Regions from separate parts of the Arthrobacter sp. P1_D4 genome, predicted to be linked through region 3. Evidence: riboswitches for the same ligand, from Rfam matches in the RefSeq annotation. Region 3 holds a riboswitch; each other region holds the start of a gene.
The links. Region 3 has a riboswitch for cyclic di-AMP ahead of AC1D0A_RS18375 (M23 family metallopeptidase). Riboswitches for the same ligand answer to the same signal wherever they lie in the genome.

Region 1 (9,380 bases), on a different contig from region 3:
AGACGCAGGCGGAACGGTCCGGCCGGCATCCGTGACCGGCGCCGGCGGCGTCGCTGCAGCGGCCGGCGGGTCAACGGGTAGCGCCGCCTGGACGCCTGCATAGACGCCGGCACCCACAAGGGCGAGTGCGACGGCGGCCGCCGTCAGATACTGTCGCCGGGTCCTTCCCGCACGCCGGGCGAGGGACCGCGGACCGGGCCGGGAACCGTCGTTGGCCCGGTGCCCGCCGGAGCGGTAGTGGCGCGGCGCCGGCTCAGGCTTCGGGACCGGCCCCGTGCTGTTGTTCGAATCGTTCGCAGGCATCATGCTTCCCCGAAGGTGACTGACCGCGGTGGGGCCATAGACTTCCAGCATTCTTCCCCCTGGCGGCTTCCCGCGCAAGGGTACGGCTCCGGGAAAAAGTGGGTCTGCCCTCCGAAGCAGCGGCGTACGCTGGTGAAAACGTAAGGAGCGGCGATGCGCAAAATCATCCTGGCCATGCAGGTGTCCCTCGACGGATTCTTCGAGGGCCCGGACCGCGACATTAGCTGGCACATGGTCGACGACGAGCTGCACCGCCATTTCAACCAACAGCTCAGCACCATGGGTGCCTTCCTTGACGGCCGCGTCACCTACGAGCTGATGGAAGAGTTCTGGCCCACCGCGGACCAGGACCCGGCCGCCGGCTCAGTGATGGCCGAGTTCGCCCGGATCTGGCGGGACATGCCCAAGATCGTCTACTCCCGGACGCTGACATCTGCCGCCTGGAACACCACCGTGGTCCGGGAGGTGGTGCCGGAAGAAGTGCTGGCCCTGAAAGAGCAGCCGGGCGGGGACCTGGCCCTGGGCGGGGCAGAACTGGCCGACACCTTCCGGCGGCTCGGGCTGATCGACGAATACTGGCTGTACGTCCATCCGGTCCTGATCGGACGGGGCCGGCCCCCGTTCAAGGCTGCGGACAGCATGGCCCATCTCCGGCTGCTGGAGACGCGCGCCTTCGGCAACGGGGTGGCGCTGTTGCGCTACGCCGCGTAGCCGGCACGGAGCAGCCGGGCTTGCGGCACACCGCTGCGGCCGGCGACGCGTCACTTTCTTAAGCGTTTCTTAACGGGCTGGCGGAAGAGTGGGAGTCGTCGCCTGTCCGGGCGCCCTTGTCCCGAGCCGGAGGATCCCATGACTGGACCTGCCCCTGTTAAGAGCGATGCGCCGCTGGGCGGTGCTGGAGCACTCAGCCGAAGTGGAGCACCAAGCCGTCCCGACGCCGTGCGCCCCGCCGCGGGTCCCCGGCTGTGGGCCCTCCCCCAGGTCCGCCACTGGTTAGTGCTGGGCGTCCTGCTGTCGGCCGCCGTCGTGGCATTGGGCCTGGCGGCGCAGCTGACACCCGGCTTCAGCGCCGCCGAGCTCGGGGTCGATCAGGACCTGAGCCAGCACCACGCCGCTGCCCTGACCGCCGTCGCGATGGCGCTGAATGTCGTGTTTGGCCCGGTGGCGGGCCTCGCGCTGATCGGCGCCGCGGCGCTGTACATCTGGCTGTTCCGCGGCGGCCTGGCCAAGGCGATTGCCTTCGGCCTCGTGGCATCATCCGGCTGGGTGGCAAGTGAATTCTTCAAGCTCCTCGTGGCCCGCCAGCGGCCCAGCCCTGCCCTGCTGTTCGATCCCCTGGCTCCGGAAACGGGTTCCAACAGCTTCCCGAGCGGCCACGTGTCCTTTGCTGTGGCACTGGGATTCGCAGTGTACTTCCTGGCCCGTGGAACCCGCTGGGCCAAGGTCACGGCCGTCGCGGCGTCGTTCCTGGCCCTCGTCGTAGCCTGGTCACGGCTTTACATCGGCGTCCACTACCCCACGGATGTCGCGGCGTCGTTCCTGGCCTCGAGCGCAGCCGTGGTCCTGCTCGCGGGACTGTGGAACCTTCTCGCGCCACGGATAGCGGAGCGGATCCGGGCCCGTTCGGGCAGCCGGCCGCTGGGCGCCGAGGAGAAATGAGAATGCCCGTCCTGGACGTTTTTGCCTCCCTTCCGGCCGTCCACGCCGCCGGAACATTGTCCCTGCTGGACCCGGCAAGCCTGCTCGCCGGGTTGGGCCCGGCCGCACTGGGTGTGATCGCCGTGATGGTCTTCATCGAATCGGGCGTGCTCTTTCCCTTCCTGCCCGGCGACTCCCTGTTGTTCACCGCAGGACTTCTGCACCAGCAGCTGCAACTGACGTTGCCAGTGCTGATCGGCGTCGTCACCGCGGCCGCGGTCGCCGGGGACCAGGTCGGCTACATGCTCGGACGGAAATTTGGCCGGCGATGGTTCAAGGACGACGCCCGGATCCTGAAGACAGCGCACCTGACCACCACGGAGGACTTCTTCCGCCACCACGGCGGGGCCGCCGTCGTGCTGGCCCGCTTCGTCCCCATGGTCCGGACGTTTGCTCCACTGACCGCCGGGACCGCGCGCTATGACTACAAATCCTTCACCCTGTGGAATATCACCGGCGCCGTCGCCTGGGCGGCCTCCGTGACGATGCTTGGCACCTGGCTGGGGCATTTTGACATCATCGCCAGGAACATCGACGCCATCGTCGTGGCCATGGTGCTCGTCTCCGTCGTGCCGGGGGTGGTACAGCTCCTCAAACGCCGCCGGAACTCCCGCCGCGCCGCCGCAGCCGCAGACAAAGCCGCCGGCGACACGGCAGAAGAACCTGGGGCCGGACTGCGGACTGAGGAAATGGCCGCGGAAGAATAGCTGACATGACCTCCACTGACCTTCCGTCCCTGCTGCTCGTCGAGGACGACGCCGTCCTGGGACCGCTCATCGCCGAGCTCCTGGACCCGGACTACCGGATCCAGTTGGTCACCAACGGCCGCGACGGCCTCCACCACGGGCTGACCGGGAGCTGGGACGTCATGGTGGTGGACCGCGGGCTGCCCGCCATGGACGGCATCGCCCTCATCACGGCTTTGCGGTCGAAAGGCATTGCCACGCCCATCCTGATCCTGACCGCGCTGGGCGATGCCGACGAAAAAGTCAGGGGCCTGGACGCCGGCGCCAACGATTACGTGACCAAGCCGTTCGATGCCGGCGAACTGGCAGCACGCCTGCGCGCACTGACGCGGACTTTCACTCCCCCGGCCCCGGCACCGGTGGCGATCGGGGACTGGGAACTGGATCCAACGCAGCGCTCCGTCCGTTCCGTCTACGGGCAAACGGTGTCACTGACCGCAAAGGAAGGCCAGCTGCTGGCAGCCCTTGCTGCGGAACCGGACCGCGTCTTCACCCGGGATGAGCTCCTCGCGGCGTGCTTCCACGCCTCGGAACAGCCCGGCGTGATCGATACCTATGTTCATCACCTGCGCCGGAAGATCTCCAAAGCCGTGATCCGCACGGTGCACGGCCTCGGATACCAGATCGGCGAAGCCCATGAGTGACGGCTGGCCGGCCGGCGGAAATCCGGACCACTCCATCCTGCGCAAGGCTTCCCTCAAGGTCGCGGTGCGGATCAGTGCTGCGTGCGCGGTCATGGTTCTCGGGCTGCTCGCCGCCACGGCACTGTACCTCACGAACCAACTGGCCCATCCTGAAGTGCCGGGCTCGGCGACGGCCGGGACGGCCTACACCTACCTGGATTCCAAGGATGTCCTCGAAGCCATGATCATCGCCGGGGTAGCGGGAATCCTGCTGGCCGGCATCGTCGGGTGGCTCAGCGCGCGCAGCGCGATTCGTCCCCTCAGTGATGCCCTGGCAAGGGAGCGGCGTTTCGTCCAGGACGCCAGCCACGAATTGCGCACGCCATTGACCATCCTGGACACCAGGATCCAGCTGGCCCAGCGCAACACTGTGCCCGGCTCCAGGCAAAGCCACGACCTGGCCCGGATCCGGGAGGACGCCGCGACGCTGACAGGGATTGTCAACGAACTGCTCCTCGCGGCAACCGCGGAGGCCCCGGACCGCTCCGCGCCCCCTGCCGACCTCGCCGACGCTGCCGCCAGCGTCGCCGGCAGCCTCCAGCAGGTGGCAGAGCAGCGGCAGGTGCGCCTGGAATTCTCTGCCGCTGCCCGGCCGCTGGCCCGGATCGAGACGAATGCGCTGCGGCGTGCCGTGCTGGCCCTGGCGGACAACGCGCTGGCCCACACGCCTGCGGGCGGCCGCGTGTCCATCACGACCTCAATCGAGCAGAAGCGCGCCGTGATCACGGTGGCGGACTCCGGGACCGGAATCACCGGCGTCGATCAGGCCCGGATCTTTGACCGGTTCGTGCGGACGGCCGGCACCGGCACCTCACAGGGACAGCGGAGCTTTGGCATCGGCCTGGCCCTGGTCCGGGAGATTGCCGTCGCGGCCGGGGGCACCGTCGAGGTGGCCGCGACGGGCGGCGAGGGAACCGTCATGAAATTGACGCTTCCGCTCATGGGCAGCGGGAATCCCTGAGGACCCTGCGCCGGGGAAAGCTATGCCATCGGGATCCCGGACCCCCGAATGCGGAGACAGGAAAGACCGGCGGTCGAGTTGCCCCCAAGGGAACTCGACCGCCGGTCTTTCCGGACTGTCTGGCCCCGGGTCGGGGCCGTGCGGCTTAGGCGCGGACGAACGTCACGCCGCCGGTCGCGGTGAGCCAGGACAGCGGGTGGACCATGGTCTGGTTCTTGCCGTTCATGCCGCCACTGACCACCTGGCCGTTGCCGGCGTAGATGCCGACGTGGCCGGACTGGACCACCATGTCACCGGGCTGCGGCGTCGCTACAACGGTTCCAAGGCCAAGGAACGCGCGGGGACCGATGTCGCCAACGGGCTTACCCGCGGCGCCAAGGGCCTTTTCCACCATGGCAGTGCAGTCCTGGGTGATGCCCACCTGGCTGTAGGCGGCCGAGAGCATGATGGCGTTGCGTCCGCCCGCGGGCGCCGCGGCCGGCGCTGCTGCCGGAGCTGCTGCCGGAGCGGCCTGCACCTGGATGACCGGCTTGGCCGGAGCCTTGGCCGCCGCCGCCGGGGCTGCAGTGGGAGCCGGAGCCGGCGCGACGGGCTGTTCGATGACCGGCGCGGCAACAGAATCCACTGCGGGGCGATCGAAGCTGATCTTGACGTTTGAATCGGCACTGACGGGGGCACTGACCTGTCCGGCGATGTCGACGTTCGACGCCGGAGCAGAGTCACGCTGCACGGGGGCGGTGGCGGCGTTGGCCGCCATTCCGCTGGTCAGGACCAGGCCGGATGCGGCGGCGAGGACGGCGGCATGGCGCGCAAAAGTATTGACTGAAGTCATGAAAAATGTAGCCTCTCCCAATGCCTGCGAGGTGAGCTGTCGGATTCGGATGGGAGGCACCCGGCCGCACTCCCGGGCCCGTCGTTGCGGGCACTGTGCGGCTTCACCCCAAGACCTGCATATCAGCAGGTCAAAAGTGGTTTCCCCGTCTCTGCCGGACGTTGATGCGAGTTACCCCCGGGCCGCGGCAGAGTTAGGCAATCGGCTGGGGAGCGCCCGTATCGGAGACAACAGGCACTCATTAACCGTAGCGCGAACCGCACCCGAAAGTCACATTCAGGTAACGGAGCCATGATGCCGGGCCGCAATTTTGCCCATAGGGCGGCGCCGTTTCCGAACATAGGATGATGCCATCAGCACCACCGGAAGCGGAGGCCCGAAAATGAACAGCCATTGTGTCGCCATCTGCCAGTTGAGCACTCAGCCCCAAGAGGATTTCGACGTCAACACCGAGCTGCTGATCCTCGACGGCGGGGACGTCCACGTGAGCACCTGGGACGCGGAACCGCGCGACGGGGGTTTCGACGAGCACATCCTCAATGACCGGGTGGACGCGCTCGGGTACATGGTTGTCAACGACTGGGCCTTCCTGGACGGCAAGGCCTACGCGGTGGTGGAACGGCGGTCAGGCCCGGCGCCGGCCGGCCGCCGCGAACCGTGACCTTCCTGTCCCTGGCGCTGATCGCCGTCATCGCCCTGGCTGGCCCCCTGCTGGCCCTGCCGGCGCGCTGGCACTTGCCTGTCATGCTGGGTGAGCTGCTGGCCGGCATCGCGATCGGGCGCTCAGGGCTGGCCCTGGTGGACCCCGCGGACCCGACGTTCACCCTGCTGGCCAATATCGGGTTTGCGCTGATGATGTTCGTGGCAGGCACCCACGTTCCCGTGCGGGATCCGCACATCCGTGGCGCCCTCGGCAAAGGCTCCCGCCGGGCGATGGTGGCCGCAGCGGCAGCGGTGGTGGTCGGAACCGGCATCGGACTGCTGTTCGGGACTGGACATGCTCCCCTCTACGTCGTGCTGCTGGCGTCCTCGTCGGCAGCCCTGGTGCTTCCAATCGTCGATTCCCTGCGCCTCGGCGGGCCAGATGTCGTCGCTATGACAGCGCAGGTGGCAATTGCCGACACAGCCTGCATTGTGGCGTTGCCGCTCCTGGTGGATCCGCCCCACGCAGTCCAGGCGGCGCTGGGTGTCCTCGCGGTGACCGGGTGCGCGGTAGTGCTCTTTGTCGGCTTGCGCTGGCTGGAGCGCCAGGGAATCCGTCGGCGCGTGCACCGGCTCTCGGAAAGCCGCAAGTTTGCCCTGGAGCTACGGATCCAGCTGGCCGTGCTCTTCACCCTGGCCGGTGTCGCGACGTGGAGCAATGTGTCTGTGATGATGGCAGGCTTTTCTTTCGGCCTGGTGATGGCTGCGGTCGGCGAACCGCGGCGGCTGGCCCGGCAACTGTTCGCGCTCAGCGACGGCTTCCTGGGTCCGCTCTTCTTCGTGTGGCTGGGTGCATCGCTGACGCTCAAGGACCTGGCCGGGCACCCGGACATGATGGCCCTCGGCCTGTTGCTGGGGGCCGGGGCCCTGCTGGCGCACGCCGACCTGGCTTTCCTGGGACTCCCGCTGTCGCTGGCGGTGTTGTCAGCGGCGCAGCTTGGCGTACCGGTGGCTGCGGCGAGCATCGGCACGCAGCTTCAGGTCCTGCTCCCAGGCGAGGCCGCGGCCCTGCTGGTGGGAGCGCTTGTCACCATAGCCGCGAGCGCAGTCGCCGGGTCACGGGCGGCGAGGACTTTCGCGGTCCCGGCAAATGCTGGCGGCAAGTCCGGAAATTCCGGCAGCGCCGTCGAGCAGGGCGATCCGGGGGGTCCGACGGCCTGACAGTCCGAAGGTCTACATGCCCGGACCAAAGCCGAGCCGGCGGCGAAGGTTCGGATCGTCATTCTCCAACGGATGTGAATTGCAGCTCCGGCCTCCGCTTTGCCATCTCTGCCAGGACCCGGGAGACGGCATCCCGGACAGCCGTGCCGTCGGCGTCGAACATGCCGCCCGGTTCGCCGAGCACCGCGTTGGCGTGCCGGACGAACCTGCCCCAGTCCCCCGCGCCCGCGCGCAGCGCCAGCAACGGCGAGAGAAGCGCGGCCCGGCGCAGCCAGGCATCGGGCTCGCGCACCCACCGGTCCAGCACGCTGTCGGCCCGCACCCTGGCCAGAACATCGAGTCCGTCCACCAGGGGTCCGACGACGTCGACGGCGAGCGGATCCACAAGGTCCCGCACCCGCGCCTGCCGGATGAAGCCCTCCAGCCGGGTGAGGTCGGAGTTGGTCAGCAGCTTCACGTTGGCCTGGAGCAGGACCACGGCGGCCAGCCGGCGCTCGAAAACCGGCGCAGGCCCCCGGCCGGAGCCTCCGGGCCCGGAGCCCCACAGTTCGGAACTCAGCAAAGTGACCTCATCGCGGGACAGCCCGGGATAGCGGCGGCCGGCATCCCGGACCGTGCCGCGCACGGCGCCCACGGACGTGCCGTAGAACCGGAGGCCGCTGCCCGCCGGCTCCGTTTCCAGCCGCGCCTGAAGCTGCTCAGCGCGGCGCCCGGAAGCTTCGCGCTGCAGCGAGAGGTCGATGAATTCGCCGGCATCACTCACCTGCCCATTCTTTCCCCTCGCGGCTCCCGGCGGAAACGCGGTGCCAAGCCGTCCTGGGCGGCGGGCCCGGACCATCTGCCTAGACTGAACTGGCAAGCCTCCGATCGAAAGCGGTTTACGCAACCATGCACACCAAGCTGACACTCGCCATCGCACTTTCCGCCATGACGCTGGGGGTGGCAGGGTGCGCCGCCCCTGCGCCATCTACCGCACCGTCGCCTGAGTCACCTGCGGCATCCGCGGCGCCGGCCCCTGATTTTGCTTTAGACATCACGGGGGCGCCCGGCCGGATCACCCAGGCCGGCCTCACGGTGCTGACGGCGGAGGGCAACGTGGACCACTATCACGCACATCTGGACGTGCTGAAGGAAGGCAAGCCCATCGCGGTGCCGGCAAATATCGGCATCACCGCCGGAGCTGACCACAGGGCCAACGGCATCTCAGCACTGCACACCCACGACACCACGGGCGTGGTCCACATCGAGTCACCCACCGCCGGCCAGGCCTTCACCCTCGGGCAGCTCCTGACGGAGTGGGGCGTCCTCGGTGGCACCGGCGCCCCCGGCACCGGTGGGGGTTCACTGGAAGGCTGGACCGTTTACGTGAACGGCCGGAAGTTCGACGCCGGGATCCGGGACCTCCCGTTCAAGGCGCACGACGAGATCGTCCTGTCCTACGGCACCGCGCCGGCGACGATCCACGCCTCCTACGATTTCCCGCCCGGAGAGTGAGGTGACCGGAGAGTGAGGTGGCCGGAGGCGACGGCGGGCGGCATGCCCGTACCTGCACAACTGTGCAGCAGTCTCCCCACGCGACCCCAACTGTCACCATTTACCATTGCCGTCGAAAAATGCATGCACAAACGTGCATGTTGGAGCGATCCGCGGAGCACCTTCCCTAGCGTGAATTGAGAGACGTGAGTCGGATCACAACGGGGGCTGATCCCTACCTCACTTCCATTCCCACAGACCGTCACAGATGACGCGTCCAACCGAAGAGGTAATCCGTGCCATGCCCGAAAACGCCCGCAGCATTCGCAACGCTGGCAGCTGCGACCTTGGCGCTGCTTGGCGCATCCCTGATGGGTGTGCCGGCGGCCCAGGCCGACACCATTGACGTTTCGCCGCCCGGCGCGAATGACTGGTCCTGCAAGCCCTCGGCAGCCCACCCCTACCCGGTGGTCCTGGTGCCGGGAACCTTCGAGAACATGGCGAAGAACTGGGCGACGATGTCGCCGGCGCTAAAGAGCCAGGGCTACTGCGTTTTCGCGCTGAACTACGGTGCGACCAACGGCGTCGACGCCACCGGCCCGGTGGCAGACTCAGCCCGTCAGCTCGCCCCGTTTGTCGAGAAGGTACTGGCCTCGACGGGTGCCAGGAAAGTTAATCTCGTGGGCCACAGCCAGGGCGGCATGATGCCGCGCTACTACCTCGGATTCCTTGGAGGCGCGGACAAGGTGAACCACCTTGTGGGCATCGCCCCGTCCAACCACGGAACCCGCGGGCTCATCACGCCGACACCGGACGCCGTT
Region 2 (9,380 bases), on a different contig from region 3:
GCAGAGGCCCGTCAGCCAGCCCACCCAATGCGCCCGTCGGGGAATGTGGCTGCCGGCGGAAAGCCACTGAAGCTTCCGGAAACGCGAAAGCGCCCGCTCCCTGGGCAGGGAACGGGCGCTTTGCGTGGGCTGGAAGCTAGATCGAGTATTCCGGAGCGGCCCAGACAACCACCTCGGGGTGCTCGTAGAACCGGTAGCCCTGGCCGCGCACGGTGCGCACGGTGTTGGCGAGGCGGCCGAGCTTGGAACGCAGGCGGCGGATGTGGACGTCGATGGTCCGCTCGTTCGGGACCTCTTCGGCGTTCCGCCACAGGCCTTCGAGGAGCTCGTCGCGGCCCACGGTGCGGGTGCCGTTCTCCACGAGGTAGTTCAGGAGTTCGAATTCCTTGAACGTGAGGTTCAGGGATTCGCCGTCGAGGTGCACCTCACGGCGGGCGAGGTCGATCAGCACCCCGGAAGGCCGCGGATCCTGCGGCTGCTGCAGGCGGGCGGTCTCGGTGCGCTGGCGGGCCCCCGCGGTGGGGTCACCGAAGGTCGAGCGGACGACGTCGAGGGCGGAACCCGGGGCACTGGCCGGCGCGACGGCGACGGCGGCATAGCTTTCGGCACCGGCCACGAGCGACTGTGCGTAGGCCCGGATTTCCTGGGCAAGCTTGGCGATGGATGTGCCGGCTGCAGCCGCGGTTTCCTCGTCGATGCCCATGTACAGCACGAAGCCGCGGGCGACGTTGTCGCTGGGGGCCGGACGGACCGGGCTGCCGGCACCCGGGGCGATCACCGGGGTGGGTGCCGTGGCGGGGGCGGGGGGGACGGCACGGAGCTGGCCGTAGGAGTCAGGGTTGTAGCCCTGCGCTGCATATCCGGGGGCGGGGAAGCTGCCCGCGGATCCGGCGGGGGCGAACGCGGAGCGCCCGCCAAAGCCCTGGCGGATCCCTGAGGCCTGGCCGGCCTTGCTGGCGTTACGGACGGAGATGTGGACGTATCCGGATGCAACTGACATGGAATGCTTACCTCAATGTGAATGGCCGTCATCGCGGCTCGAATGCTTCTTTCCCCGCAATGAAATTGGGGAGGGGCGCCCGACTCTGGGCTTGGGGGCGAATGCCTAGAAACCTTTAGGGGTGTAAAAGTTAGGCGTGCATTCGACAACAGCGCATCTCGGTACCAGCGGGTGTGCTGATCCAGGAAGCTGCGGCTGCAGGTGCTGTTGAGTTCTTGTTCACAATTGAAGTGTGCAACGTAACAATGTAAACGTGCAAGTAACAATGGACCCCAGGTTCCATGCCGGCCAGCCACGGTTGCGATGCCGGCCGCGGCGGTTCAGTTCGACTGGCCGGTGGCTGTCGCCGCGACCAGCATGACGGAGGCCGCCGTGTAGCCGGAACCGTCCTTGGCCGCCACGATCCGCACCGTCCCGCCCGCGACGATGTCCGCGACGCTCAGCTGCGTGCCCGTGCCGCCGGCCTGCTGGCGCCGCTGTTGCAGATTACTCACCACCACGTCGCTGCCCAGCGCATAGCTGCGCGTGAAACCGTCGCTGCTCTTGACCGTCACGGAGGACGAGCTGACCTCGCTCACTGTGCCCAACTGCTCGGCCATCGTGGTGTATGCGCTTCCTTGCAGCACCACGTATTCGGCGTGCACTGCCGCGGAAAGCCCGCTGCCCATGCCACCGGCAGCGAAGTGGCCGGGACCGCCCTGCCCCGGCATGCCGCCGCCCGCGAAACCACCTTGCGCGGAACCGTCTTGTGCTGAACCTGGCACGCCTGGGGCGACACCCTGGCCGCCGGGTCCGCCGGCTGCCGCCCCGCCGGCCGCACCGGTGGCTGCCGTTGCGCTTGAGGTGAGGGCATAGACGCCGGCCCCGGCGCCGACGGCCAGGACTGCGGCGGCGCCGGCGACGGCGAGCCCCCGCTTGAGGGTCCAGGGCTTCGCCGCCGAGGCCGTCTTGGCGGAAGTTCCCGGCGCGCCCCAGCCTGTGGCTGCGGCGGGGACAGGTTCCTGCCGGGGCATGCCCCAGGCAGGTTCCGATGCCGGAACCTTCCAAACCGGAAGCGCGCCCCAGCCCCCGGCAGCGCCTGCTTCCGGCCGCCCGGCCTCGGCGTGCCCGCCGCCGGTGCGTCCGGCGTCAGCCTGTCCGGCGTCAGCGTGTCCGGCATCGGCGTGCCCGGTTTGGACTGTTCCGCCGTCGGTGTGTCCGGCGCCGGACTGCCAGGCAGTACGGGGTGTGGTTACGGGCGCGGGCGCCGCTGGCGCGCCGGTGGTGGGCGTGGGGGCGGGTACAGGGGCTGACTCGGGGGCTGCTCCGGAACCGGCTCCGGGATGCTGACCGCTCATGGTATTTCTCCTTTAGGGTGCGGATCGGTGTTCACCCCAGCGTGGTGAGCGATCCTGTGCTTGGGCTGTGCGGGCCGACAGCCCGGCCTGTGACGTTGCCGGACGGGAAGGGCGGATTGAACATGGCCGTTGCGGCCCGTACGATCCCGCAACGGCATCCAGCTCGCTAGGCTGGGATTCACAGGTGCCGCACAGGGTCCCCAAAGCCCCGCCTAACCGGCAGATCGGAGAGTTGTCCCCATGGCCACTTCGCACTCCATGACCAACAACCTTCCCCAGCTCACGCATCCGGACGGCTCCCCCATCCGCGCCCTCGTGGTGGATGACGAGCCCAGCCTCTCCGAGCTCATGAGCATGGGGCTGCGGATGGCCGGCTGGTCCGTGGCCGTGGCCGAGGACGGGCCCGGAGCCGTCCGGCTCGCCAAGGAGTTCCGCCCCGACGTGCTGGTGCTGGACGTGATGTTGCCCGGGTTCGACGGCGTCGAACTGCTGAACAGGATCCGCGCGTTCGCGCCTGAGGTGCCGGCGCTGTTCCTCACCGCCAAGGATGCCGTTCAGGACCGCATCACCGGACTGGCGGCCGGCGGCGATGACTACGTCACCAAGCCGTTCAGCATGGAAGAGGTGCTGCTGCGCCTGCACCGGCTGGTCCAGCGCTCCGGAGTGGCCGCGATGGACACCGCCGAACTCGTGGTGGGAGACCTCGTGCTCAACGTCGACACCCGCGAAGTCACCCGGGCCGGTGAGGAAATGCACCTGACCGCCACGCAGTTCGAGCTGCTGCGCTACCTCATGGAAAACCCGAAACGGGTCATCAGCAAGGCCCAGATCCTGGACCGTGTCTGGGACTACGACTTCGGCGGCCAGGCGAACATCGTGGAACTGTACATTTCCTACCTCCGCAAGAAGGTCGACGCCAACCACGCTCCCATGATCCACACGGTGCGCGGAGCCGGGTACGTCCTGAAACCGGCGGACTGATCCGTGCCCTCACTTTCCGGCATGACCCGCGTCCCCGGACGCGACTGGCGCAACCCGTCGACGTGGCATTTGCGCACCCGGCTGGTCCTGGTCGCCATGGCGCTGCTCGTGGCCATCTGCGGCGCTGTGGGCTTGTTCAGCTACGCCTCCATGGACCTCTTCCTCACCCGGCAGCTCGACACCCAGCTGGACCAGGCCTCCCACCGTTCGAGCGAGTTCGGCCGGCCCTCCTCGGACGATTCGGGCAGGCGCCCCGACCCCCTCGAAGCCCGGGGACAGGGCGTCGGGACGCTTAACGCACGGATAGTCGACGGCGAAGTCAGCAGGGCCGGATTCCTGGCCGGGGACGGCGCGGTCAAGAGCCTCTCCCCCTCCGACAACAAGGTTCTCCTGGCCCTGACCCCGAGCGGCGTGTCCGTGGACCGCAGCCTTTCGGCCGGCGCCTACCGGCTCACGGCCGCGCGTACACCGTACGGCGACGTGATTGTGACCGGACTCCCGCTGGCTGAAAAACAAAACACCTTGGCCTCCCTGGTCTGGACCATGGTGGTGGTGTCCGCAGGCGGGCTCGTGCTGATCGGGCTCGCCGGCACGGCCCTGATCCGGCGGACCATGAAGCCGCTGGAACAGCTCTCCGAGGTCGCCACCAACGTCTCCCGTCTCCCGCTGGACGCCGGCGAGGTGGCGCTCGGGGTCCGCGTCCCGACGTCGGCTGCCCATCCCGGAACGGAAGTGGGCAGCGTGGGCTACGCGCTGAACAAGATGCTGGACAACGTCTCCAACGCTCTCGAGGCGCGGCAGGAGAGTGAGATGAAGGTCCGGCAGTTCGTCGCCGACGCCTCGCACGAGCTCCGCACCCCGCTGACGGCCATCCGCGGCTACACGGAGCTGATGCGGATGACCGAGCATTTCACCCCCGACGGCGAGAGGTCCCTCGCCCGTGTGCAAAGCCAGTCCGAGCGGATGACCACGCTCGTGGAGGACCTGCTGCTGCTGGCGCGCCTGGACGAGGGGCAGCCGCTCAAAATCTCCGACGTCGACCTCACCCAGCTGGCCATCGAGACGGTCAGCGATGAGAAAGTCATGGCCCCGGACCGCATCTGGCAGCTGGAACTTCCGGACGAGCCCGTGGTGGTGCGCGGTGATGCGACCCAGCTTCACCAGGTCCTCGCCAACCTGCTGTCCAATGCGCGCAAGCACACGGAACCCGGGACCAAGGTGGTCACGGGCGTTATGCGCTCGGCTGACGGCAGTGCCGTGGTCACCGTGACAGACAACGGCAGCGGCATCGCCCCGGAATTTATCGGCCGGGTCTTCGCCCGTTTCGCCCGGGCCGACGCCTCGCGCACCAATCCGGCGTCGAACCCCGCAGCCGTCCCCGCCGATTCTGCCGTCGCGACGGCGAGGGTCGGGTCCGGGGCTCCCGCACGCTCGTCCTCCGGCGCCGTTTCCGGCAGCCGCGGAGGTCACGGCACGGCGACCGCCGCGCCGACGTCCGAGGGCACCAGCGGGTTGGGCCTGTCCATTGTCCAGTCGATCGTGGAGGCCCACGGAGGAACAGTCGAGGTCACGTCCCGGCCGGGCCGCACGGAGTTCGCCGTGCGGCTGCCCGCCGCGCGGCCGCCGGCTTAACCGGAACGGCCGCCGTCGGCGCAAACGGCCCGGACCGGCCGGCCCGTGAACCCGGCGCAACCCGACACCCCGGCACTGTGACTCCTGTTACCAAAATGTGACTTAAGCGGCCAGGTCCTGTAGCGTCGTTAGCGTGCGCCGCCATCGGTGCCGCATATCCGGACGGACGCCAAACTCTGCCGCTTCCCGGATTCCGCTGGACCAGGCAGAGGCGGGGGACCCAGAGTTCCCGGGCATTCTGCTTTCATGCGCCCTCGGGGTGAAGCCGACACGTGATGTTCCGTGCGGCCGGATGACCTCATCCGAACCCGACAGCTAACTCCGCCGGCGTTGAGAGGCCACCATGACTGAATTCCAGGTACAAACACGCCCTGACGGCGGTTCGCATTCCCGCTCAGTTGGCGCAGCCAAGTCGCGCCACCGCGCCGAACCGGTCAAGCAGGCATCCGCCCTGTCGCGGTTCGCCGCCGGGCTCGGTGTAACCGGCCGCCGTGCCGCCGTCGTCACCGCCGCGTGCGCACTGCTGCTGGGTGGCGGCGCCGCCAGCCAGGCGGCAGAGCCGGGCGCCCACACGGCGAATGTTGCGAGCCAGGCGGCCACGATCGCCGACCCGCTGGCCAAGCTCAACTTCGAGCGGGTCCAGGTGGCTGGGCCGGGCGCTCCAGCGGAAAAGAACGTGGCTCCCCAGATCTCGGAGGTTAAGGCAGCCGAAGCGCTGATCCCTGCCCCAGCTGCTGCCGCGCCGGCAGCAGCGGCAGCCCCCGCACCTGCTCCGGTTCCCGCGGCAGCCCCCGCTCCCGCTCCGGTTCCCGCGGCAGCTCCCGCTCCCGCTCCGGCACCGGCAGCCGCTCCGGCCCCCGCACCGGCACCCGCACCGGTCGCAATCGACGACCCCGCCGGCGCGCAGGCCTACGCCGCGTCCCAGCTGGGAAGCTATGGCTGGGCACCCGGCCAGATGCAGTGCCTGCACAAGCTGTGGACCAAGGAATCCGACTGGAAGACCACCGCCACGAACGCCAGCAGCGGCGCCTACGGCGTGGTCCAGTCCCTGCCCGCCTCGAAGATGGCGAGCGCCGGCGCCGATTACATGACCAACTACCGGACCCAGATCAACTGGGGTCTGAACTACGTCAAGTCGCGCTACGGCTCCCCCTGCGGCGCCCTGAACTTCCACTACGCACACAACTGGTACTAAACCGGCCCTAACCAGCCCACGTGGATCCGGGGCCTCCTTGCGTCTCCACTGCGGGACCGGCCCGGGCGGGCCAGACTTCCACAGCCCCCGCACAGCTTGACCCTAAAGCCTTCATATGGGCCGCCGGGAAAGTTGAGCCATGACATTCACAGACCAGGCCACAGGAACCCTGCCCCGCTCCACGGCGACGCCGGCCGGCCCGGCGGCCCCCGAGGCACCCTCGGGGCTTGCGCTGGCCGGCGCACCCGTCCCGGGCCCGATCGCCGGGGCGCTGACCGGCCCCGGCGGCCGGCGCACGGCCATTGATACGCGCGCCAGCACGCCCCTGCTGGACGTCACCATCCCGGTCTTCAACGAGGAACGGGACCTCGAGGCCTGCCTGCGCCGGCTCCACGCGTACCTGCTCGGCGCCTTCCCGCATTCCTTCCGGATCACCGTGGCGGACAACGCCAGCACCGACGAAACGCTCAAGGCCGCGGAACGGGTAGCCCGCGAGCTGCGCGAAGTGACGGTGGTCCATATGGCAGAAAAGGGCCGCGGAAACGCGCTTCGCAAGGTGTGGCTGGCTTCGCCGTCACCGGTCCTGGCGTACATGGATGTGGATCTCTCCACTGATCTGGCGGCCCTCGGCCCGCTCCTTGCCCCGCTCATTTCCGGGCACTCCGACCTGGCGATCGGGACGCGGCTGACCCGCAACTCCCGCGTGGTCCGCGGACCCAAACGGGAATTCATCTCGCGCAGCTACAACTTCCTGCTCCAGGCCCTCATGGGCGCCCACTTCAGTGACGCGCAGTGCGGCTTCAAGGCGATCCGGGCGGACGTGGCCCGGCAACTGCTTCCGCACACGCTGGACAACGCCTGGTTCTTCGACACCGAGCTGCTGGTCCTGGCAGAAAAGTGCGGCCTGCGCGTCCACGAAGTCCCAGTGGACTGGACCGACGACCCGGATTCCAGCGTGGACATCGTCCAGACGGCCCTCGCGGACTTGCGCGGCATGGCACGGTTGAGTCGGGACCTGGTCTCGGGCCGGATCCCGGTTCCCGACCTGCGCGCGGCCCTCGCCCGCGGACCGCTGCCGGCCGCCTCACGGGCCCAGGAACAAAGCCCCGGCGGAAGCCTCTTCGGACAGCTCGTCCGCTTCGGCAGCATCGGGGTGGCCTCCACCCTGGCCTACCTGGCGATCTTCCTGCTCTGCCGCGGGTTCATGGACCCGCAGCTGGCAAACTTCCTCGCGTTGCTCACCACCGCCGTGGCCAACACTGCGGCCAACCGGCGCTTCACGTTCGGCATCCAGGGCAGCAGCCAGGCGGCTCGCCACCATTTCGAGGGGTTGCTGGTCTTCGGCATCGGGCTGGCCCTGACCTCGGGCGCACTCGCCGTCGTTCACGCCGCGTCGGGAGCGGCACCGGACCGCTGGCTTGAACTGCTCACGGTCACCGCCGCCAACCTGGCCGCCACGGCCGTCAAGTTCCTGCTCTTCCGGCTGGTGGTTTTCCGCCACAGGCCCGCCGCTGCCGTTCCGGCGCCCGGCGCCCCCGACCCTTCCCTCCCCCGCACAGAAAAGGCCAAGTAAATGACGGCAACCATCAGCCCCACCGCCGGAGCCCAGGGCGGTTCCCCGGCCGGCGGCCCGCCGGCCGCCGAGGAACAGCCACACCCGGTGCCCGGAGACGGCGGGACGGCCCCCCATCTGCCCGCGTCCCCGGCGCCGGCCACCCAAGGCCGCTGGGACCGGCTGCTGTTCGGACCGCAGCCCCGCTGGGTGCGGCCTTCGGCAGGGCTGCTCCTGGTGGTCACCGCGGCGTTGTACCTGTGGAATCTGGAGGCCACCGGCTACGCCAACTCGTTCTATGCCGCGGCGATCCAGGCCGGGACCAAGGACTGGACCGCGCTGCTCTTCGGCTCCCTCGACGCCGGCAATGCCATCACGGTGGACAAGCCCCCGGCCGCACTCTGGATCCCCGCCCTCGCGGGACGGATCTTTGGTTTCTCGGCCCTGAGCATGCTCATTCCCCAGGCGCTCATGGGAGTGGCCGCCGTCGGGCTTCTCTACCTGACCATCAAGCGGGTGTCCGGGCCGGCCGCGGGCCTGCTCGCCGGCGGCGCCCTGGCACTGACCCCGGTGGCCGCCCTCATGTTCCGGTTCAACAACCCGGACGCGATGCTCACCCTGTGCCTGGTACTGGCGGCCTACCTCACCACCCGCGCCATCGAGAAGGCCGGCTGGAAGTGGCTCGCCGCGGCCGGCGCGGTCATCGGCCTGGCCTTCCTGAGCAAGATGCTGCAGGGCTTCCTGATCGTTCCCGGGCTGGCCCTGGCCTACCTGTGGGCGGCGCCCGCCACCCTCGGCCGCCGGCTCCTGCACCTGCTGGCCGCCGCCGCCGGGATCGCCGTCGTGGCCGGAAGCTACGTTGTCCTGTTCCAGCTGACCCCGGCCTCGGTCCGGCCGTACATGGCAGGGTCGGAGACCAACAGCTTCCTGGAACTCACGTTCGGCTACAACGGCCTGGGCCGGATCACCGGGTCAGGCGGGGGCATGCCCGCCGGAGGAAACCTGGGAGGCAACGCCGGCGGCCCGGGAGGCACCGGAAACGTCGGCTTCGGCGGCGCGGCCGGGATCACCCGGATGTTCGGGACGAGCTTCGGCGGCGAGGTGTCCTGGCTGCTGCCGGCGGCCCTGATCCTGCTGGCCGCCGGGCTGTGGTTCACCCGGCGCGAAGCCAGGACCTCGAAAACCCGGGCGGCGCTCCTGCTGTGGGGCGGCTGGCTGGTCATCACGGCCGGAATCTTCAGCTTCATGAGCGGCACCGTGCATCCGTACTACGCCGTGGCGCTGGCCCCCGCCATCGCGGCGCTGGCCGGCATCGGTTCCCTGGAACTGTGGCGGGGCCGGACCTACTGGGCCGCCCGGGTTGTCCTGGCCGTGACGGTGCTGGCCACCTCAGTCTGGTCCGCCGTGCTCTTGGGCCGCGACCCGTCCTGGCTTCCCGGGCTCCGGGTGATCGTGGTGGTCCTGGGCGTCCTCGCCGCCGCGGCCCTGCTCCTGCTCCTGCGGGCGGACGGCATGGCGGCTCTCCCGGCGCGGTTCCGCAAGGCCGCCACGGCCGGCGTCGTGATCCTCTGCCTGCTTGCCGGCGGGCTCGGAAGCACCGCGTGGACACTGGCGACCGTCGCCCAGCCGCATTCCGGTTCGATCCCCACGTCGGGCCCCACCGCGTCCGCGATGGGCGGCGGC
Region 3 (9,380 bases):
TGTCCTGCCGGGCAACGACGTCCGCCGCGAGCGTCCGGCCAAGCGTCTGCCGCAGCGGAACAGGGGCGGCCGGGATGGGAACGGCGCACTCGAACGCGAGTTGCCGGGCCTCCTGCCACGTGTGGGCCAGGTGCCTGTGCGGCTCCGCGGCAGTGTCCTCGTCCCCTGAGTCCTGGTCCGCGGTGTCCTGGTGCGCGATGTGAGGGCCTCCAGGGCCGTCTACGAGAGCCTCTCCACCGCCATCTCTGACGCCATTTCCGCCGCTATCGTTGACGCCATCTTCACCTGCGGCGGTGGCGGGGCCATTGCCGTCCGGGGCCGCAGCCGTCATGCCCCGGAAGTTTCGGCGGCTGCGTAGTCCTTGGCGAGCCGGCGGGCCACGGCCATCGCGGACTCCATGGACACGGAGTCCGTGGCCTGCCCGGAGCCGGAGGCCAGGCCGGCCGCAAAGCCGGCAATGAATGTGGTCAGCGGTGCCGCCGGGCGCACCACGGAATGGGCGGCCACGCCGGCCAGGGCGAGGACCTCATTCACGTCAATCTCAACGTCGTCCAGCTCCAGGGCCTGGAGCAGGGCACGGCACCAGTCTTCCAGTGTTTCGTCCTGGCTTTTCACCGTTTGCCTCCATGGTCGAGTTCAGCTGTGCAGAGCCGGGCCGGAGCCCGGACCGCCGTCGGGAATCCTGCCGGATACCCCCAGTGCGGACGCGTCATCCCAGGTGTCGACGTCATCCGTGGAACCCGGGGGAACGCGAACTTCCCGCACGTCCAGCCTAGCAAGAAGGGCGAACACCGACGCGTTTTCCAGCCGGTCCCGGGACGCGGCGTCCGCGACAGAACGTTGTAGCACGGCCGTGCCATAAAAGCCCACGAGCGGCTGTTTCCGACTGTCGGCCGAGACGGCCATGACGCCGTCGGCCCCACCCCTTTCCGGTGTGCCTGCAGCAGACGCGGCCAGCGCCTCGGCCAGGGCACGGACCGCGCCGGCCGACCGGGGCATGTCACACGCCAGGACGAGGGTATAGGGCGCGGCTGCTGCGTGCCGGCTCGCGTGATCGGCGGCCAGGGCGGCCAGCCCCGCCGCGATGGCTGCGGCCGGACCCGCGAAGGGCGGCTCTTCCCGGCAGGTCAGGACGCCGCCGGGCAGGCCCCCGGGGTCGGGGCCGACGACGACGGTGCGCCCCGCCGCGCCCGCGGCCCGCAGTGACCGCTCCAGGAGGGTGGCGCCGTCGTAGATCAGCCCGGATTTGGGCACGCCGCCGAGGCGTGAGGACCGCCCCCCGGCGAGAATGATAGCATCGAACTCCATCGGTTCAGCCTAGCGCGGCGCCAGCGGCCACTGAACAAGCCGTAATGTGCGCCGGCAGCGTCTTCACCGGCTGATCAATCAGCTAGGAGGCCGATCAGGCAGCCGATTCAGGCAGCAGGAACGGATCCCAGGCCGGCGTCGGCTTCTCGAGTTCCTTGATCTGCCAGATGGCACCTTTTGGCGGGCCCGGAACAAAACCGATCTTCCAGCCCATCTCCGCCGGCGTATGGTCGCTCTTGGCGTTGTTGCACCGCAGGCACGCCGCCACCAGGTTCTCCCAGGAGTCGGCTCCGCCCCGCGATTTGGGCTGGATGTGGTCGATGGTGTGGGCAGCCTTGCCGCAGTACGCGCAGCGGTGGGCATCCCGGCGCAGCACGCCGCGGCGGCTCACCGCAGTCATCGTGTTGTACCTTGGCCGGATGTAGCGGTTCAGCAGGATCACGGACGGGCGGCCCAAAATGTCCTGGGGGCCGACCACGGGGTCGTCCCCTTCGGCCACCACGCTGGCCTTTCCGGTCAGGACAAGGACGAGCGCCCGGCGGAAGGTGATGACCGCCAGCGGTTCATATCCAGCATTCAGAACGAGAGTGCGCATCCGCATACCTCTTCACGGCCGCACCCGCCAGCGGCACGAGGGCCGGCTGCCCTCTGCATGGTCGGGCTATGGATCGACAACACAAGAGTAAACACTCAAGTGCCGGATCACCGAATATTTTTTCACCGGCGCGGTCCTCAGCGCGGAAAGTTCACTGCGCGGCAACGCGAAAGACCCCCGCCTGGAGGCGGGGGTCTTTCGGAATGCTGGGGTTCGTGCTTAGGCGCCGACGCGGATGAAGACCGGGCCGGAGCCGACGTTGACGCTGTACAGCGCGGTGGTGCCGCCGTTCCAGCCGCCGTGCACTGCCATGCCGTTGCCTACGTAGACCGCGATGTGAGCCATGCCCACGCCGCCGTTCTGGTAGTAGGCGAGGTCGCCCGGGCGTGCCTCGGCGGCGCTCACGGTGCGGCCCAGGGACAGGTAACCTGCCGGCCAGCCGTGGTAGTGGATGCCGGCCGCGGCCAGGGCGTTGGTGGCGAGGGCGGTGCAGTCCTGCGCCACGCCGATCTGTGCGTAGGCAGCAGCGGCGATGGTCGCGCCTGCGCCGCTTCCGATGCCCGCGGGGGCCTGGGCAGCGACGCCGCCGCTGACGCCAAGCTCGGTGCCGCCGGCGCGGGTGGCTGTAGCCGTGGCCGTGGCGTCCTGGACCTTCACGACGGGCTTGGGAGCCTCGACGACGGGAGCCGGCGTGGTGGTCACGGCGGGCTTCTCGTAGGAGATCGCGATGGTGGAAGCGGCCGAGATGGTGGCCGGAGCTGCGGACTGGACTTCCAGGGCCGAAGCGGAGGTGGATTCGCGCTGAACATTGGTTTCAGCAGCGTTGGCTGCGATTCCGCTGGTCAGGACCAGACCGGAAGCTGCGGCGATGACCGCGGCCTGACGGCCCATGCCGCCGGCGTTGTCGCCGACAGCCTTAGCAATTACAGCCAGCGAGTTGGTCTTGGTGACCTCGGCGCGGTGCCGTGCAACGTTTGCACGAGTAGTCATTAAGTTCTCTCTTTCGTGATCCTTGGACCGCGCGCTTTCGGGCACGGACTGAGGACGCTCCGGCATCTTGGGGGTACGCCGGATCGCCCCGAAATGGGTTACTTAGCGAAGGGTGTACTGCGAAGACGCGCCAAAAGCGGAAACTGCATGCTGTCCGGGCTCGGTAGCGATTGAGCCTGCGGAACGTGATCCAATCCGGGCGCCGGCAAGGGCGGCACGTGATGTGGATTCCAGCGGGCTCGACAGAGCCTCGCCGGTGCGCATGCGCGCAGAATTATGGCGTGAAGACACGAAAGTAGCCTCTCCCAATGCCTACGAGGTGAGCTGTCGGATTCGGATGGGAGTCACCCGGCCGCGCTGCTTCCTGGGAAGCTTTGCGACTTAACCCCAAGGCCTTCTTTCGAAGGCCAAAATTGGTTCCCCCGCCCCTGCCAGACGATGTAATGCGAACGGACCTTGAGCGGTGGCAGAGCTAGGCAATCCACTCAAGAGCGCCAACTTCGGAAAAGTTGGCGTGCTTCAAACCCTACAGCAGTCCTGATCCAATGTCACATTCAGATCACGGCGTGTCACAGGAAGTTGAGAGCAGCCCATCGTCTTTTTAGAGCCAGCCGAGCGGGTCAACGACATCGCCGTTGACCATCACTTCAAAGTGGAGGTGGCAGCCCGTGGAGGCGCCGGTGGTTCCGCTCATGGCGACGACGTCACCGCGGGAAACCTTCTGGCCGACCTTGACCGAAGCCGAGGACAGGTGGTTGTACGTGGTCTCCAGGCCGTTGCCGTGATCGATGACCACGCGGTTCCCCCCGCCGAAGGGATGCCAGCCGTTGAACGTCACGGTGCCGCTGGCGGCCGCGTGGACCGCCGTGCCGCACTGGGCGGCGAAATCCTGGCCGCGGTGGAACTCCCCCGCGCCCCCGGTAATGGGGCTGACACGGTAGCCGAAGGGCGAGGCCGTGACCAGCTGGTCGAGCGGCGCACCCAGGGTGCCGGCCGATGCCGCGCGGGTGATCGTGCCCACAGACTGGGCGCTCAGCAGCTGCTTGAGTTTCCCGTCCGGATCGCCCTTCGTGGTGACGGCCGTGCGGTTGAAGTCGACCTTGGCGGCGGCGGCAGCGGTGACATCCGGCTGCACGGCGGCGGAGAGCGCGCCGGATCCGCCCGGATTCGAAGCCATCACCGGGCTCGTGACGGGGACCGTCACGGTAAGAACCAGACCAGTTGCGGCCAGTGCGATCCCGGCCTTCTGCCCGACTCCGCTTGCCGCGGCAAAGTCCGTGACCTGGCGGAACGGACTGCGACGGCGACGGCGTTCATCGCGGTGCACGTCCCGCGGGCGTTCGGCCGTGTGTGCGACGACGGGACGCGGCTCCGGAGCGGGACCGGTCGCGCGGCGACGGCCCCTGGCGGTCTGGGTGGTCAAGAAGGGTTCCTCTCTGGATGGCCTGCGAAGTTAGCTGTCGGATTCGGGTCAGAGAGATCAAAGACCCGGTCCGCCGTTGCAGGCAGCCACGCACAGAGGCATCCCTAGGGGATCCTTCGGTGGAAGCTGCTTGCCGCTGACGGACTTCACCCCAAGGCTGCCGAAGTAGCAGCCGAAAGTGGTTCCCCCGCCCCTGCCAGGAGGTAGTTCTGCGACTGATCCGCTGGCAGGGCTCGGCTTCGGATCAGGTAACGCTTTGGTATCGGTACTGGGCACTAACTATAGGCGATTAAGCCGCCCGGTAATAAATCCGTAACCGCAATTGTGGACAACTCGTGGGTCGTCCCATGACCGGCGCGTAGTGGCTGGTCAGGCGACTGTTACAAAGACGTGCGCGGCAACCTCGGGCGGCAGCTCCAGGGCACCTTCGATATCGGGGACGCGGACCGAGATGTACTCCCCCACCCGCTCCAGCGAGACCAGCGCGCCAGGCCTGATTCCGCCCTCGTCGAGCTGGGCCAGAAGCTCCGGCTCGACCTGGATCGGCTCCGCGAGCCGGTTGACCGTAACCCGGGAAGTTACCCCGTAGCCGGCCATGGCCTCCAGCAGGTTCACGGGCCTGTCCACGGGGGCGCCGTTGGGCACGCCGCCAAGATCCGCAAGCCCCGGAATAGGGTTTCCGTAAGGCGAGACTGTCGGGTGGTTGAGCATCTCGAAGATTCTTCGCTCGACGCGTTCGCTCATGACATGTTCCCAGCGGCACGCTTCCTCGTGGACGTAGGCCCAGTCGAGCCCGATCACGTCCGCGAGGAGGCGTTCGGCCAGACGATGCTTGCGCATGACACCGATTGCACGTTTCCGTCCGATTTCCGTCAGTTCAAGGTGCCTGTCGCCGGAAACAACCACCAGCCCGTCGCGCTCCATCCGGCCGATCGTCTGGGACACAGTGGGGCCGGAGTGGCGGAGCCGTTCGGCGATGCGGGCGCGGAGGGCAACGATGTTTTCTTCTTCAAGTTCCAGAATGGTCCGAAGATACATCTCCGTAGTATCGATCAGATCCGTCATTCAGCTCAGCTCCTCGAGCGCAGTCCTAGCGTCATTCCCACCGTACCGCGTGCGGGCTGCATGCAGGATGCGCCCAGGCGGGAACCGCCGTACGTTCGCATGCCAGCCTAGCCTATTTTGAATTACTCCGGATAATCTTTCGATCGACCTGAAGCTATTGTCCCAGCCCCAGCCGGCCGGCCGTCCCGGCGTCTCAATGACCGGACTATGACAGGCCTTTTTCTGTATCGCCGGGAGCTGTCAGGCAAAATAAGACAGGCAGAATGAAGAGGGGTGTCCGTGGTAGCCATCCCTGCCCGCCACCTCCCAGCCACGCTACGAACCAGCCGAAAATTGGAGCCACTGTGAGCGACACCAGCATCACGATCCCCGCCAACCTCCTGCCCAAGGACGGACGGTTCGGCGCCGGCCCGTCCAAAGTCCGGCCGGAACAGATGGACGCCCTGGCCGCGGCATCGTCGAAGCTGCTGGGGACCTCCCACCGCCAGGCGCCCGTGAAGAACCTGGTCGGCTCGGTGCGCAGCGGCCTCAGCGAATTCTTCCGGGCACCGGAAGGCTATGAAGTGGTGCTGGGCGTCGGCGGATCTACCGCGTTCTGGGACATTGCCAGCTTCGGGCTCGTGGAGAACAAGGCGCAGCACCTGTCCTTCGGCGAGTTCGGCTCGAAGTTCGCTTCCGCCACCAACAAGGCGCCGTTCCTTGCCGAGTCCTCCATCATCAAGGCCGAACCCGGCACCCGCCCCACCGCCCGGGCGGAGGCCGGCGTCGACGTCTATGCGTGGCCGCAGAACGAGACCTCAACCGGCGTTGCCGCCCCCGTCCAGCGGGTGGCCGGCGCCGACGAGGGGTCGTTGGTGCTCGTGGACGCGACCTCGGCCGCGGGCGGGCTGGACGTGGACGTGGCGGAGTCGGACGTGTACTACTTCGCGCCGCAGAAGAACTTCGCGTCCGACGGCGGCCTGTGGCTGGGCCTGTTCTCCCCGGCCGCGCTGGAACGGGCGGCACGGATCAAGGCCGGCAACCGCTGGATTCCCGACTTCCTTGACCTCCAGACGGCGATCGACAATTCCAGGCTGAACCAGACCTACAACACCCCCGCGCTGGCCACCCTGGTGACCCTGGACGCCCAGGTGCAGTGGCTCAACGCCAACGGCGGCCTGGACTTCGCCGCCGGCCGGACCGCGGATTCTGCCGGCCGCATCTACGGCTGGGCCGAAGCGTCCGAATACGCCACGCCGTTCGTGGCCAAGGCCGAGGACCGCTCGAACGTGATCGCCACGATCGACTTCGATGACTCGATCGACGCCGCGGCCATCGCCAAGGTGCTCCGCGCCAACGGCGTCGTCGACACCGAGCCGTACCGCAAGCTGGGCCGCAACCAGCTGCGCATCGCCACCTTCGTGGCGATCGAGCCCGACGATGTCTCGGCACTGCTCGAGTGCATCGATTTCGTCGTGGCGGAACTGAAGAAGTAGCCCTGCGTCCGGCGTCGTCACGGCCCCTGAGGACCTAGGCCGTGACGGCGCCGTCGTCGTTTCAGGTCCGTCCGCCCTGCTATGCCTACGGCCGCGGGTCCCTGCCGGCACCGGCCGCGCCGGTCCGGCTTTCGACGCGGAAGTACCGCAGCCCGTGGGCGCGGCGGTTGAAGTGGAGCCGCAGGTGCTTCGCGCGGATGATCCACGCCAGCCCGATCAGGGCCGCCAGCAGGCCGGCGCCCGCCGCGACCGCCATGGACCAGCGGGGGCCGGCGGTGTTTGCCACCCAGCCGACGAACGGTGCCCCGAGGGGAGTTCCGCCCATGAAGATCGCCATGTAGAGGGCCATCACCCGGCCCCGCATTACGGGCTCTGTGGTGGTCTGGACGTACCCGTTTGCGCTCGTCATCATGGTGATCGCGAACAGCCCCACGGGCACAAGTGCGACGCCGTACCAGAAGTAGTTCGGGGCCATCGCTGCGATGCCCGAGGTCACGCCGAAGGCGGCGGCCGCCCCGAAGATGACCCGCAGCCGTGGCTTGCCGCGCCCGGCGGACAGCAGGGCCCCGGCGACGGATCCGATGGCCATGATCGAATTCATCAGGCCGAAGGCCCCCGCGTCCAGGCCGAATTCGGTCCCCACCATGGCCGCGATGAACAGGGCGAAATTCAGCCCCAGGGTTCCCACGATGAAGATCGCCACCAGCACCACGACCAAATCCGGACGGTACCTCACATAGCGCAGCCCCTCCCGGATCCTGCCCCTGCCCGCCGGTGCCCGCGGCAGCCGGCGCAGCGACGACGACGGGATTTTCGCCAGGCTCAGCAACAGGGGCACAAAGGTGAGCGTATTAATGAGGAAGACCCAGCCGGGCCCGACGACGGCCGTGAGCACGCCGGCGACGGCCGGACCGATCATCCGGGCAACATTGAAGGACGCGCTGTTCAGGGCCACGGCGTTGGGGAGGTAGTCGTCCTGGACCAGTTCCGAGACGAAGGTTTGCCGGACGGGGGCGTCCAGGGCGGAAACCACCCCGAGCATCAGGGCGAAGGCATAGACGTGCCAGAGCTGCGCCGCGCCCGTGACCACCAGGATGCCCAGCCCCGCGCTCAGCAGCGCCATGGCGGACTGCGTCAGCACCAGGAGCCGCTTGCGGTTGAACCGGTCGGCGACCAGTCCGGCCACGGGTGCCAGGAAGAGTTGCGGGCCCAGCTGCAGGGCCATCGTGATTCCCACCGCCCCGGCATCGTGCGCCGTCAGGTGGGCGAACACCAGCCAGTCCTGGGCGGTGCGCTGCATCCAGGTGCCAACGTTGGAAATAAGGGCGCCGACGAACCAGATCCGGTAGTTCAGGATGTGCAGGGATTTGAACGTGGACATCAGCCCCAGCCCTCCCCAGACACGCTCCCGGACGCTTCCAACCGCTAGTCGGCCTCGCCCGTTGAGCGTTCCCGCTCGGCGTCGTCGGCGTCGGCGTCGGTGTCGGCGGTGTCAGCGTCGTCGGCGTCGTCGTCGTCAGCGTCATCCTGCTGGTCGGCGTCGGACGCCTGCGACGGCGCTTCGGGACCGGACGGCGCCTCGGCAGCCTCGTCAGCCTGCGCGTCTTCCGGCCGGACCCGTTCGGCCCACGGAACCCAGGCCGGTGCCAGGATGGAGTCCTCGGAGGGCAGAAGGCCAAGTTCGTCCACCGTGACCACCTTGGAGCGCGAGTTGCGTGTCAGCACGGCGTACCACTGCCACCCCAGGTATCCGGGGAGCCTGGATTCGAACAGGTGGGTCACCAGGCGGTCGCCCTCGCTCCGGGCGCCGATGTGCTCGCCGATCTGCTCGGCGGGGGCAATGCCCTCCACCGCGGTGCGGGCGACGTCGACGGCTGCGGCCAGGAAGGCGTCAGGCTTGCCGGTGCGCCAGACGGGCACGCCGGCGCGCGGACGGATTCCCTGCTTGGGGCCGGTTGCTTTAGCCCCGGCGGGCGCTGCGGTTCCGGCATCCGGCGCCGGCAACTGATCAGGTTCCTGAGTCATCAAAAGCCTTATACGTCCAGCTCGTCGGCAACCTTACGGAGGGCCGCTGCGATCGCCTTGCCCTTGTTGCCTTCCGGGTACTTGCCCGCGGACAGGGTCCCGGACAGGTTATCCAGCACGCTGACGAGGTCCTGGACCAGCGGGGCAAGGTCCCTGGCGCTGGGCCGCTTTGCCTTGGCGATGGACGGCGTCTTGTCCAGCACGCGCAGGCCCAGGGCCTGGGCACCCTTGCGTCCGTCGGCTACACCAAATTCAACACGCGTGCCGGCCTTGAGCTCCGTAATGCCTTCGGGCAGCGCGGACTTGGGCAGGAAGACTTCCTGGCCGTCCTCGCCCGCGAGGAATCCGAAGCCTTTTTCCTTGTCATACCACTTGACCTTGCCGGTAGGCACGTAATCAACCTTCTTCGTTCTGCGGGGACACGGCCGGCGGTCACCGCATCCGCATGGATACGCGGGTTCAGGGTATGACTGCCCGGACCGTGTTGGTCTGTATCTCC

Region 1: it holds a riboswitch for cyclic di-AMP, as region 3 does, so the genes downstream of both, AC1D0A_RS05070 (hypothetical protein) here and AC1D0A_RS18375 (M23 family metallopeptidase) in region 3, are expected to answer to the same signal.
Region 2: it holds a riboswitch for cyclic di-AMP, as region 3 does, so the genes downstream of both, AC1D0A_RS14215 (aggregation-promoting factor C-terminal-like domain-containing protein) here and AC1D0A_RS18375 (M23 family metallopeptidase) in region 3, are expected to answer to the same signal.

What each region holds. Positions count from the first base shown of each region.
Region 1 covers NZ_JBFUAU010000003.1:169,265-178,644, reverse strand. Annotated here, with positions in the region: gene AC1D0A_RS05100 (serine hydrolase) at 1-306, opposite strand, end outside; gene AC1D0A_RS05095 (dihydrofolate reductase family protein) at 457-1,014, shown strand; gene AC1D0A_RS05090 (phosphatase PAP2 family protein) at 1,153-1,962, shown strand; gene AC1D0A_RS05085 (DedA family protein) at 1,965-2,708, shown strand; gene AC1D0A_RS05080 (response regulator transcription factor) at 2,714-3,391, shown strand; gene AC1D0A_RS05075 (sensor histidine kinase) at 3,384-4,391, shown strand; gene AC1D0A_RS05070 (hypothetical protein) at 4,537-5,223, opposite strand; cyclic di-AMP (ydaO/yuaA leader) riboswitch at 5,231-5,433, opposite strand; gene AC1D0A_RS05065 (hypothetical protein) at 5,636-5,884, shown strand; gene AC1D0A_RS05060 (cation:proton antiporter) at 5,881-7,086, shown strand; gene AC1D0A_RS05055 (DNA alkylation repair protein) at 7,145-7,849, opposite strand; gene AC1D0A_RS05050 (hypothetical protein) at 7,975-8,580, shown strand; gene AC1D0A_RS05045 (esterase/lipase family protein) at 8,931-9,380, shown strand, end outside.
Region 2 covers NZ_JBFUAU010000013.1:179,939-189,318, reverse strand. Annotated here, with positions in the region: gene AC1D0A_RS14235 (winged helix-turn-helix domain-containing protein) at 137-1,000, opposite strand; gene AC1D0A_RS14230 (hypothetical protein) at 1,321-2,337, opposite strand; gene AC1D0A_RS14225 (response regulator transcription factor) at 2,578-3,318, shown strand; gene AC1D0A_RS14220 (sensor histidine kinase) at 3,340-4,950, shown strand; cyclic di-AMP (ydaO/yuaA leader) riboswitch at 5,135-5,294, shown strand; gene AC1D0A_RS14215 (aggregation-promoting factor C-terminal-like domain-containing protein) at 5,294-6,145, shown strand; gene AC1D0A_RS14210 (bifunctional glycosyltransferase family 2/GtrA family protein) at 6,285-7,718, shown strand; gene AC1D0A_RS14205 (glycosyltransferase family 39 protein) at 7,719-9,380, shown strand, end outside.
Region 3 covers NZ_JBFUAU010000020.1:19,875-29,254, reverse strand. Annotated here, with positions in the region: gene AC1D0A_RS18400 (molybdopterin molybdotransferase MoeA) at 1-331, opposite strand, end outside; gene AC1D0A_RS18395 (DUF6457 domain-containing protein) at 328-615, opposite strand; gene mobA (molybdenum cofactor guanylyltransferase) at 637-1,308, opposite strand; gene AC1D0A_RS18385 (HNH endonuclease) at 1,403-1,903, opposite strand; gene AC1D0A_RS18380 (NlpC/P60 family protein) at 2,123-2,893, opposite strand; cyclic di-AMP (ydaO/yuaA leader) riboswitch at 3,189-3,358, opposite strand; gene AC1D0A_RS18375 (M23 family metallopeptidase) at 3,495-4,316, opposite strand; cyclic di-AMP (ydaO/yuaA leader) riboswitch at 4,321-4,535, opposite strand; gene AC1D0A_RS18370 (iron-dependent transcriptional repressor DtxR) at 4,686-5,381, opposite strand; gene serC (phosphoserine transaminase) at 5,726-6,856, shown strand; gene AC1D0A_RS18360 (MFS transporter) at 6,942-8,237, opposite strand; gene AC1D0A_RS18355 (DUF3027 domain-containing protein) at 8,282-8,881, opposite strand; gene AC1D0A_RS18350 (cold-shock protein) at 8,890-9,273, opposite strand.